DNA from 4 places in the Alteromonas sp. ABD4_190 genome. Region 1 is predicted to be linked to each of the others. Evidence: predicted binding sites of a transcription regulator. Region 1 holds the regulator's gene; each other region holds the start of a gene.
The links. Region 1 encodes sigma-54, which starts transcription at its own class of promoters, with help from an activator protein. Its sites were predicted from a motif close to GTTGGCACGNNNNTNGNNT; they were not measured.
Positions count from the first base shown of each region.

Region 2: ACXAFM_RS12720 (EF-hand domain-containing protein) is a predicted target of sigma-54. The motif match lies at 1,643-1,661, and genes of this name have one in related genera.
Region 3: ACXAFM_RS01255 (exopolysaccharide biosynthesis protein) is a predicted target of sigma-54. The motif match lies at 1,329-1,347, and genes of this name have one in related genera.
Region 4: ACXAFM_RS15360 (EF-hand domain-containing protein) is a predicted target of sigma-54. The motif match lies at 1,451-1,469, and genes of this name have one in related genera.

Region 1 is NZ_JBSWWN010000001.1:1,290,340-1,293,440, reverse strand. Features, by position in the region: gene rapZ (RNase adapter RapZ) at 1-571, opposite strand, end outside; gene ptsN (PTS IIA-like nitrogen regulatory protein PtsN) at 655-1,098, opposite strand; gene hpf (ribosome hibernation promoting factor) at 1,112-1,399, opposite strand; gene ACXAFM_RS05675 (RNA polymerase factor sigma-54) at 1,430-2,911, opposite strand; gene lptB (LPS export ABC transporter ATP-binding protein) at 2,985-3,101, opposite strand, start outside.
Region 2 is NZ_JBSWWN010000001.1:2,889,973-2,893,073, reverse strand. Features, by position in the region: gene ACXAFM_RS12725 (DNA polymerase II) at 1-1,529, shown strand, start outside; gene ACXAFM_RS12720 (EF-hand domain-containing protein) at 1,786-2,364, shown strand; gene ACXAFM_RS12715 (AMP-binding protein) at 2,723-3,101, shown strand, end outside.
Region 3 is NZ_JBSWWN010000001.1:261,895-264,995, forward strand. Features, by position in the region: gene ACXAFM_RS01250 (LysR family transcriptional regulator) at 1-581, shown strand, start outside; gene ACXAFM_RS01255 (exopolysaccharide biosynthesis protein) at 590-1,288, opposite strand; gene ACXAFM_RS01260 (sigma-54-dependent transcriptional regulator) at 1,670-3,001, shown strand; gene ACXAFM_RS01265 (hypothetical protein) at 3,017-3,101, shown strand, end outside.
Region 4 is NZ_JBSWWN010000001.1:3,523,533-3,526,633, forward strand. Features, by position in the region: gene ACXAFM_RS15355 (putative bifunctional diguanylate cyclase/phosphodiesterase) at 1-1,312, shown strand, start outside; gene ACXAFM_RS15360 (EF-hand domain-containing protein) at 1,607-1,888, shown strand; gene ACXAFM_RS15365 (sensor histidine kinase) at 1,949-3,101, shown strand, end outside.

The sequences.
Region 1 (3,101 bases):
AATGGGGGTTAGGTAAAAAACGCGCGTCAAAAACGTAGTCAGCATCTTTAGGTATACCGTGTTTAAAGCCAAACGACTCAAAGACAAGAACAAGGCGTGAACTTTTCTTACCCAAAATACGTTCACGGATCAGTTCGGCGAGTTGATGTATTGTTAGCTTGTCTGTATCTAGGTACAAATCAGCGCGTTCAGTAATTGGCGCAAGAAGCGCAGACTCCGCCCTAATAGCCTCCGATAGAGACTTATTTAGCTTAGCTAAAGGGTGAAGACGGCGAGTTTCGCTAAAACGCTTAACCAGAACGTCATCGCTTGCGTCAATGTACACTATAGTCATCGACCAAGAGGATGGCAGGTAGTCTAGAATCTCTACCAAGTCGTCAGGGTTTTTGGGTAGGTTCCTAACGTCGATACTTACCGCAACTTGATCGTATTCATCAACAACAGTATGGGTGAGGGTGGGAAGCAAATTTACTGGGATATTATCAACACAGTAGTAACCTAAGTCTTCCAATGCGCGAAGTGCGACAGACTTACCAGACCCCGAACGACCACTGATTATGATCAGCTTCACCTAAATTCTCCCTTATATTCTGGTTTCATCACATACGAGTTGTCGAATAAAGCGCCTACCTATGAGGTGTAGGCACTTATTGTTTAACTTAATGCAGAAATAATTTCGTCGCTGGTTGTTGCACGACGTATTGTTTTAATCGTTTCTTTGTCGCTTAGCTTACCGGCTACGGTAGCCAGTGTCTGAAGGTGTCCTTCGGTTTGCTCTTCGGGAACGAGAAGAGCAAAGAATATGTCTACGGGCTTTTCGTCTAGGGCATCAAAGTTGATAGCTGGTGTGCTGGTTACAACGATTGCTATTACCTTCTCAAGGCCGGCCAAGCGACCGTGAGGCAGTGCTATGCCGTTACCAATACCCGTGCTACCCATACGTTCTCGAGCCATCAAGCTATTTAGAACCGTTGCCTGGTCGATGTTATCGTTATGCTTGGCAGCGATATCAGCGATGATCTCAAGAATTCGCTTTTTACTATTACACTGAACCGCACACTCGGTGCGGTCCAGACTTACGATGGCTTGTATATCCATGCTCAATTAACTACTAATGTTTTTTCAGTTTTTCCTTATGCTTGATTACCTGCCGGTCGAGTTTATCAACCATGCTGTCAATCGCCGCATACATGTCGGTATTTTCTGAGGATGCGAATACTTCAGCGCCACTTAAATGAACAGTCGCTTCAGCTTTTTGATTTAATTTTTCAACGTTCAGGATGACATGCACATTAGAAATGTGATCAAAGTGACGTTCAAGTTTGCTGAACTTCGTATCGACATAATTACGCAAAGAGTCGGTGATTTCGACATGATGACCAGTAAGGTTGATTTGCATATTTCGTCTTCCTTATATTATTAAGCCCGTTTAGATAAGGCTTTTGCGTTGGTTCGACGGCGGGATCGATAACGATTCCCGGTATTTTGCTATTGTTCGCCGAGCGACTTTTATGCCTTGCTCGGCCAACAATGAAGCAATCTTGCTATCACTTAGCGGCTTGCTAGGATTTTCCGCAGCCACTAACTTCTTGATCAATGCACGAATCGCTGTAGATGAACACTCACCACCTGACTCGGTTGCTACGTGGCTTGAGAAGAAATACTTCAATTCAAAGATGCCACGGGGCGTATGCATATACTTCTGTGTTGTCACACGCGAAATAGTCGATTCGTGCATATCTACCATTTCTGCGACATCATTTAGCACCATTGGTTTCATCATTTCCGGGCCGTGCTCAAAAAAGCCCATTTGCTGCTGCACAATGCAATTTGCAACCTTCATCAAGGTATCGTTGCGAGATTCAAGGCTCTTTATGAACCACTTAGCCTCTTGCATGTGTGAGCGGATGAATTGTGAATCGCTACTATTCTTGGCACGGCGACTCATTGCTGCGTACGTTTGATTTACGCTTAATTTAGGCAGACTGTCGGGGTTCAGCTCAACCACCCAACGGCCATTTTTCTTGGTTACTGAGACATCAGGAATAACGTACTCAGGCTCTTTAGTAACTAAAGCACTACCTGGGCGAGGATTCAAGGTTTGGAGTAAACGCATTGCTTCGCGCAGCTGATCTTCTTTCAATCGGCTCTTACGCATTAGCGTGCGGTAGTCTTTACTGCTCAGTAAGTCTGAATATTCCTCAATAAGCTGCTTCGCTTCAGCAAGCCACGGTGTGTCTTCTGAAAACTGGCGCAATTGCACCATAAGACACTCTTGAGGTGTACGAGACCCTGAACCAATGGGGTCGAACATTTGAATGCGCTTAAGCACACATTCTATTTCGTCCATTTCGATAGGCTCTTCTAAGTCATCGTCATTAACAGCATCTAAGATATCGTCAAGGGTAACGGTTAAATAACCTGATTCGTCAATCGAATCGATGATGGCTGTAGCGATAGCGCGGTCAGTATCTGAAAAATGAGTGAGGCGCATTTGCCAAAGAAGATGTTCTTGGATGTCTTCAGTGGTTTCGCCTTGGAAGATTTGTTCATCATCGTTAGATGGGCCAGGTGCAGGCGCGGAAGAAGCCGAATAATACTCATCCCAGGTACTGTCGATAGGTAGCTCATCGGGAAGATCATTCTTCTCCAGTGCATCTCCCGCTTCTAGCGTATCGCTCGATGCAGAAGCTGTCGCTTCAGCAGCACTATCGTCACTATCGACATTGTTCTTTTCTACTTGTGGCTCGTCGTTACCTTCCTCCACTTCTAAAAGCGGGTTAGAGTCGAGCGCTTCTTGAATCTCTTGCTGAAGATCAAGCGTAGAAAGCTGCAGCAGCTTAATGGCCTGCTGTAGCTGAGGTGTCATGGTAAGTTGTTGGCTAAATTTTAGCTGTAAAGATGGTTTCATCTACGTCTTATTTAAATGCTCTAAATTAAATATACCAGAGCGAAACTGAAAAATGACAATTCGGTTACACTAACTATAGCCTGAATTGTTCGCCTAGGTATACGTCCCTTACTTTTTGATTACTTAAAACCTGTTCCGCAGTTCCTTGCGCAATAAGCTCGCCATGACTCACAATGTACGCTTTTTCGCA
Region 2 (3,101 bases), 1.6 Mb from region 1:
TACCTGGCCGATGCGTGATTGATGGTATTGAAGCACTTAAAACCATGACCTATCAGTTTGAGTCCTTCTCTCTTGACCATGTTTCCGAAGAACTGCTTGGTGAAAATAAGCTTATTCAAGCTGCCGACAAACTTGAAGCGATAAAACATCTTTATCATAGCGACCCTGTTGCACTCGCTAACTATAACTTTAAAGACACGGAACTGGTCAACCGCATTCAGGATAAAACTCAATTTATCGACTTTCTGGCGCTGCGCAGTATTCTTACCGGCTTAGATATGAGCCGCCCGGGAGGCTCGGTAGCGGCGTTTTTAAACGTTTATTTACCTAAGCTACATCGCAAGTCTTATGTCGCCGGAGTAAGACCTGAAAATGGCGGTTTAGCTAGTCCTGGCGGTTATGTCATGCGCTCCCAACCTGGCCTGTACAAAGATGTTTTAGTACTCGACTTTAAAAGCCTATACCCTTCTATAATTCGAACGTTCAAAATAGACCCGTTAGGGCTTGCAGAAGGACTTAAGTCTCCTAATACGGCGATAGAGGGGTTTAAAGGCGCAGTATTTAGCCGTAACTCACATTTTCTACCTTCAATTATCGAAAACCTATGGCTGCAGCGCGACGAAGCCAAAAAACAAAAAGACGCACCACGTTCGCAAGCGATTAAGATATTAATGAACTCCTTTTACGGAGTACTTGGTAGCGGAGGCTGCCCTTTCTACGATCCTCGTCTTGCAAGTTCAATTACATTGCGGGGGCATGAGATTATGCAAACCACCGCGAGTTGGATTGAAGAACTGGGCTATACGGTTATTTACGGTGATACCGATTCAACCTTTGTGCATGTTGAAGGAATTACTGCACTGGGTACACCTTCTGAAACAGGTCGTGAGCTTGCCAAAATTGTTAACCAGAAGTGGACTGAGTTACTTAAGCGTCAGTTCGACATTGATTGCCATTTAGAGATTGAGTTCGAATCTCACTTTTCTACCTTCTTTATGCCAACAATTCGTGGCTCTTCTGAAGGGAGTAAAAAGCGCTACGCAGGGATGAAAGACGGTGAGCTTATCTTTAAAGGCCTAGAGAACGTGCGTTCGGATTGGACAGTGCTTGCTAAAGTGTTTCAATACGAGCTATACAAAAGAGTCTTTAACAATGAACCTGTAAAACAGTACATCAATAAAACGCTAAACGCAGTAAAGGCGGGAAAAATGGATGACGAGTTGGTGTATAAAAAGCGACTCAGAAAACCACTTTCTTCGTATGTTAAATCTCTTCCCCCACACGTAAAAGCGGCAAGAAGGGCCGACAAGTTATTTGAAGAACAGGGCCTACCACTTCGCTACCAATCTAATACATCCATAGCCTATGTCATTACCGTTCAAGGGCCGCAAACAGTAGAAACAATCTCTGCGCCGCTTGACTATGACCACTATATAGAGAAACAGATAAAGCCTATTGCAGATAGTATATTGCCAATGATATCCCTTAGTTTTGAGCGCATAGCTAACGCTCAGCTTTCCCTATTTTAATTATGTTTATCTGTATGAAGATCTTTCAGGCTTCGTGACAAGTTAACAAAAGCATTACACTTTGAATCTGTTTTTATCTTTAGCTATTATCTTCATTTTCAATAACTTAGCTCGTTGGCACGACAAGTGAATAAGATATTTGTGAGTAGCTAAATAGGTTTGTTTGAGGAATTAACTTCAATCAACATGCGTTCAATTTAGTGATTAGGGCAATTGATAGCCCGTGTTCGCAAAGAGAAACAGAAGGAATTTGATTATGAAGATCACAAAGTTAAGTACGATTACTAGTGCTGTTGTTGCAGCTACACTATCTGCGTCAGCATTCGCAGGCCATCATGAAGAAAAGATTTCTAAGAGCTTTAACGCGCTCGATCAAGACGGTAATGGCTACATAGTCGGTTCAGAATCGTCAGGTACAATCGACAGCAAATTAGTATCTAAAATGGATACGGACGGCGACAGTATGGTTAGCCGCGCAGAATTTAATTCATTTGTTGATGAAAAACCATCTATGTTCAGTGACGAGGTTATCACGCAGGTTAAAGCTGAAGGTACAACAGATGCTGTACTCACTGAAGAAGGTAATCCGGCACTTTTTTCTAAAGCTGATAACGAAATGATTTCAGAAAAGAATAAAGAGTTGCGCACTGAGATGTCTGCTACAGCCAATACTAAGTTCACTAAAATCGATATGGATAGCGATGGTAAAATCAGTGAGAAGGAGCTAGAAATGGCCGACGTTGAAGGCGACTTTGACTCAATGGATGAAGATGGTGATTCGTACATAACTCGTATGGAATACCGGACCTATTTTGAAGAGATTGAATCAGAATAGTTAAACTAAACAATTCATAGTATTCCCAACTATGTAGCCCCGCTTAAAGTGCGGGGCTTTTTTATTTTACCTCAGACAATCCAACCCCACGACACTCATAAGTTCGCCCTCCTAATAAATGATCTGCGACGAAATACTAATATTTTTCGTTAAACAGCACCGTATACGACCAACATCTTGTCGACAAAACGCATTTGCAACCATATTGTTAATAAAGGTTAAATATTTTGTTTACTCAATTGTGCATTCTGTAACTAGCGCAAAGATCGCAATTGTGTACTTCGATTTCAAAATCATGATGGTGATTATCTAAAATTACATTTAAATCAGATGCGTACGCGCATGGAGGCAAGGAATAATGGAATCAAACACACAGTCAAACACTGTATTTCCACTTCAAAAAAGTCAGTTTAGCGGTCCTAGTGATGCTGATCTGACATCACTCACAATAGGTCAATACTTCAAAAAGGTTGTCGACAATTATGGCGATAACCCAGCGATCATCGTAAAACATCAAAGTATTCACTGGACCTATCAGCAATACTGGCGTGAAGTAGAACGTGTGGCCTGTGGTTTACTAGCCAATGGCGTAGAGCCAGGTGATCGAGTTGGGATATGGTCCCCCAATAACATCGAGTGGTCACTTGTACAAATGGCCACGGCCCGCATTGGCGCGATCATGGTATGTCTTAACCCCGCTTACCGCCCAGCTGAATTAGCCTTTGCTATTAACAATG
Region 3 (3,101 bases), 1.0 Mb from region 1:
AAGTCTCTGCTGAGTTTCCCCTATTGCGTATAGAAATAGAAGAGACCGTACTTAGCGGTGCAAATGCATTGTTAACTAGCGGAAAGGTAGACTTGGGCATCTCTCCCTTTGTCATTCCAAACGGGTTTAGTGAAGATTTATGTGAAATTGAGTTCGCCGCTGTTGCTCATGCAGAACATCCCCTACATCAATTAAATAGAACCCTCACCTTAGAAGACCTTAAAAGTCATCGCCAGATTGTCGTGCGCGACTCTTCCGCAGAGCGCAAAGCAGATGTTGGTTGGCTAGGAGCTGAGCAACGCTGGACGGTAAGTCATGTGAGAACATCGTTAGATATCATTGCTCAGGGCTTAGGCTTTGCATGGCTACCTATTGCAATCATAAAAGACGAATTAGAAAATGGGACTTTGGTTCCACTTCCTCTAGATAACAACGCTGCGTTAAGAAAAGCACTTCTTTATCTTTCTTTTAAAGATGGAGATACATTGGGCCCAGCAGCTCGAGCATTTATGGGGGAGCTTAGGTACCAAACAATGAATCTGCCTAACTCGGAATTCATGTTTGATTCCTGTACTGATTAACTTGCGCGTTAGCTAATCGCTGCCGGCAAATGTTGAAAGCCCAGTACGAAGCCAAACAGCGATATTGACACACCTACCAAAGCCACTGCACCGTCGTCTGTGGCCATTCCAACAGACATTATAAATACTGCTAATGCTGGAATTAAACCCATAAAGGGAATAAGCTCTAACGGGACCATTACCAAGCCGCAGCCAACACAATTCAATGCAATTAAAGAGCGAAACACGGGCTGTCTCATAAAAAAGCAACGTGGAACAAGAAATCGATCGACGCGAGCTGCATAGGGTTTTACTTTTTGAACTATATTGCGCAGTTGATCCGCATCACACTGTATATCCATTACTTTTCGAGGCAACCATGGGTGCCTACTACCGAGTAAAATTTGCAATGCAATGAGTAAAATTGTTACACCCGTTAAAGATGGAATTCCAGGAATAGCGCCGACAGGTGTGCAAGCAATAAAAGAAGGGAATGCTAACATGGGACCAAAACCGCGCTTTTCCATAACTTCCCAAAAGTCTTCGAAGTAAAATATATTTTGACTTGACCGCGGCTGCATCTTTGCCAGCAGTTCTGTCAAGGTCATTGATCTTTCGGCTGTTTTTACCCACATATTCAGTTCCTTTGATACAAAACACGTTGTATTCCACTTATTTAAGGGGGCGAGATGCGGACAAGAGGCGCGTAAGTATTCGCCAAATATCATTCATACCCTTGCCTACAGTAAGTTAGTCGCATTGAGATTTGTGCGAAAAATGTGCCAGAGCCTTTCCACGGTGGTACCTATCAATTATTGGGAATACTTTTTGCAACAGCATGTAAATAGGTAACACTCATTGTTAATTTAACAAATCAAAATTTTAGTGCGAATTGCGATAGTGAAATTGTAACAATGAATTCAAATGAATGTGTCTTTACGGTCAACGCGCTTAAATTGTGTGTGGTGTTACCATGAACAGAAAACGCAATATTTGGAAATGTGTGACTACAAATGGATATCCAGTTACTTTTTTCGCTTATTGTGGTAGAACTATAATATTGATTTTATTCCATATTTTCGATGGAACGTAATAGAGAGGGACAATGCGTGCTAACCGTACTTTTAGTTGATGACGACGCCGAGTTTACAGAAGTAGCTTGTACTATTATTGAGTTTTTAGGTCATGACGTCTTGACCGCTGCTACGTTAGCAGAAGCACGAGACTGGCTTGAGAAAGAAACATTCGACCATGTACTGTTAGATTTTATGCTTCCCGATGGAAGCGGTGCTCACCTGTTTAACGAACTTGATGCGCTGCCTAAGCGGCCCCGTGTAACTCTAATTACGGGCCATCCATCGGTAAAAAGCGTTATTAAAGGCTTGTGTGGCCCCACCGTAGACTACCTCGTAAAGCCAATACAACGTGAAGAAATTGAGGCAGTACTAAGTAAGAAAACAAAAGCAAAAGAGCCAGCAGAAGAAAAAATCGAGAAACACTTCGACTTGCTTATTGGCGAGTCACCCGTGATGAAAGAGTTATACAAACTTATTTCAAGAGTCAGCAAAACCAGTGCTAACGTCATGCTATTAGGTGAAAGTGGTGTTGGTAAGGAAGTGGTTGCAGCTGCAATTCACAGAGCCTCAGAAAGTGAAGGCCCTTATATTGCTACAAACTGTGGTGCATTTTCTAAAGAATTGATTGGTAGTGAACTGTTCGGTCATGAAAAAGGTGCCTTCACCGGTGCGGTAGGTCGTAAAGAAGGCGTTTTTGAACAGGCAGAAGGTGGCACCCTTTTCTTAGATGAAATCACAGAAATGCCCATTGACATGCAACCCAACCTTTTGCGCGTACTCGAAAACAAAGTAGTGCTTCGTGTGGGTGGTACGAAATCTATACCTGTAAACTGTCGTGTTGTATCTGCAACAAACAGAACAATGGAAGAAATCGCTCAGAGCAAAGTGTTGCGTGAAGATATTTATTTCAGGCTTGCTGTTTTCCCAATTACCATTCCTCCTTTGCGTGAAAGAAAAGAAGACATTCCTCTTTTAGCAAAAACTTTCATTGCAGAATTTAACAAAGATAACGGTTCTAATTTTAAATGGGAAGATAATCAGCTAGAGACGCTTCAAGCATACGATTGGCCAGGAAACGTTCGTGAGTTAAGACACTTTGTACACCGTGCGGCTATCATGAGTGACCCAGAGAAAAGTGAGATTGAGTTACCTAAAACTATCGAGTCTCCTTTTGCACAGAAGCAGAGTACGACACCTGCCCTTCAAGCTGGAAGAACCATTGAGGATGTAGAAAAAGAGCTTATCTACGCCACTTTAGAAAAAGTAAGCGGCAACAAAACAACCGCAGCAGAAATGTTAGGTATAAGTACTAAAACCCTATACAACCGTCTTCATGCTTACGGCGACCTAAGCAAAGACGAATAGTAAGAGGTATTCAATATGACTAGCGAAGAGTTTTCACGACTGAGTGTTTTTGTACATGATGCTCGGAAACCGTTAAATAGAATATCTATGCAGGCAGAGC
Region 4 (3,101 bases), 2.2 Mb from region 1:
GACAATGTCTCGGCTTGCAAATTTTGATAGTTTGACAGGGTTACCTAATAGGCAGTTTGTTCTTGATAATCTTAGGTTGGAATTAGCCAGAGCAAAGAGAAACGACGAAGATTTATTACTGCTGTTTTTCGACCTTGATGGCTTTAAAGGAATAAATGATTCACTAGGACATGAGACCGGCGACCTTATTTTGATAGAAGTTGCAGATAGGGTGCAATGCTTACTCAGAGACGGTGACTTGTTTGCTCGTTTAGGGGGCGATGAGTTTCTAGTACTCCCAGATAGAGATGCGACAGCAGATCAAGCAAAGAGTTTAGCTACGCGATTAATCACATCCTTCGACGAGCCCTTTGAGCTCAGAGGACTTTCGCTTACTGTGGGCTTGAGTGTAGGTGTGGCTACAGCTTCAGATGCCGGTTATGATTTAAGCGAACTTATGAGCAACGCTGATCTTGCCATGTATCGTTCAAAAGCAAAGGGAAGGGGGAGCTACACGCTATTCACGCCAGATATGGTGGAATCTCACAAGCGTAAACTGCACCTAGCTAATGGTATAGAACAAGGCATAACGAACGATGAGTTTGTCGTTTATTACCAAGTTAAAGTAAACAACAACGGCGATGTAATTGGCGCTGAAGCATTGATTCGTTGGCAGCACCCTGAGTTTGGCCTTGTAATGCCTAATGAGTTTATCCCAATCGCGGAACAAGGCGGAAAGATTACTGGCATAACACGATGGGTCATCAATCGTGTGTGTATGGATATGCCCGATCTTAAACGCTGGGCTACAGGCGCTTTCAGGGCTTCTATTAATTTATCCGGCCATGATTTGAGAAGTAATCAACTGTTTGATCATATCTACAATACCTTTATGCTTTATGACGTAAACCCAGAGAATATCGAATTTGAAGTTACCGAAAGTGCGTACCTTGAAAACTTTTCGCTCTCCAATAAGTTTTTCAGACGCATAAGCAATATGGGATGTGCGATTGCGCTTGATGACTTTGGTACGGGCTATTCCTCTTTGAGTTATCTTACTCAAATTAATATAGATACCCTTAAAGTCGACAGACAGTTTGTAACGGAAATCCAATCTTCAGAGCGCAGTCGACTGGTGACAGGTGCTATCATTGACTTAGCAAAACGCCTATCACTTTCTGTTTGTGCGGAAGGGATAGAAAATCTTGAACAATGGCGCTATTTGATTGAACACGGTTGTGACAATGTTCAGGGGTTCATGTTCAGCAAACCTATTCCTATCAATGATCTCATCGCTTCCCCTTGCCAATACAAGGCTGAGCAATTCTATTGAAGCTAGCAATAAGATGGCGGATTGATGCCGACATATGTTCACGCTCAGTGTTTCTTTATTGCAACACCTGTCTTTTGATTACAGACTAGAATCTAATATGTATGCTTTTAACCTTCTGTTTTTATTGTTGGTTTTTATTTTGGTCTGAAAATCGCATAACAAGTTTGAGTTCATTAAATATAGTGGTTAATTGAAGACTAATGGTAACATCCATATGACTGATTGCTGGTAACCAACGGAGATTAGCGATTGTCGAATTGAGAAGGAATTTAAAAAGCGTTTAGCGGAGGATTCATGATGAAACGTCTCGAAAAAGTTTTCTTAGCACTTTGTGCTGTTGCAGCCGTACAGGCTATTTCAGTAGCCGATGCGCATGCTACACCAGCGCGTTCGCTTATACATAAATTAGACGTAGATAAAGATGGTCTAATTTCACTTAAAGAAGCAGTTAGACATACAGGGCTACTGCGTAACTTTGGGCTGATTGACGACAACGAAGACGGCAAGCTTTCTGAAACAGAGATGGCAAAAAGCAAGCTGACGCCAGGAAATGAAAATCTCACCACAAGTGAGTAGATAAAATAATATATTTAAGAGGGTAAGGTTCTGATAAACAAGGTTTCGTTTGGTGAACGCTTGGTACAACTTGGTTCACTAAGGCAGTTGACGCTAGGTAGTTTTGTACTGGCCCTTATTCCTCTTATTGCGCTTCTTTGGCAGAGTCAAAGTGACTTAGCCAAAGTAGGTCAAATGACCACCCTCGAAACGCGCTTTGTGGTTGATGTTGTAAGTGACATGCAGCGCCTAGACAATGCTGTAGTTGATGTGGAGCGCAGCATTAGGCAGTTTGCCGTTTTACGTAATGATAGGGTTGCTCAACTTTCTGACAATGCAATAGACCAGTTTGCTGTTGCGGCAGATAACTTATGCCAAACGCTTACCGTGCCTGCAACTTGTTCTCGCCTATCCGAGCAACTCAATCAACTCGCTGAATATCGCGCCATTGAAGATCAACTTCTGCTCAATGCGTATTTAGCTTCGGTGGGAGATAGTGTTGAACAGTTACGGGACGATGTAGAATCGGCTATTACAGAGCGGGTAAAGGTCCAACAGGACGACCTCAATGCCATGCAGGCAAAACAAGCATGGTCTACTGCAATGCTGGTTAGTGTGTCATTTCTTCTTATCTTGCTGGGAAGCCAGCTGATTGTAAACCCCGTTAATAACCTCAAAAAGATTATTCGGATTATGGCGCGCAGCGATGGTGAGCTTCCTCCGTTGTCTAAGCAGGCACCGAGAGAGCTTATTGATGTCGAGAAGGATTTACATTGGCTTTATGATCGCCTACAGCAGTTAGAACACATCAGAACCGCACTATTAAGGCATGCCGCACACGAACTAAAAACACCCCTAGCAAGCATTAAAGAAGGGTGCAGTTTGTTATCAGAAAACGTGGTAGGCGAATTAAATAACGCTCAACGAGAGGTACTGTCATTACTTACTGCAAGTACCCAGCGTCTTAATACTCTGGTTGAGAAACTACTCGACTACAATCTGCTACTACAACAAGCGCAGCCTAAAATTGTTGAAAGTAATGCAAATAAATTAGTTGAAGCCTGTTTAGAGGATTACGCACTTGCCATTCAAGATAGAGAGGTAGACGTGAATATCTCCTCATCTTCAATAAATGTAGACGAGGAATTATTTAGAAGAATACTTGATAACCTAGTGTCCAATGCTGTAGCACATGGAGCAGTTGGACGGCCGATAAATATTAGCCTTTATACTG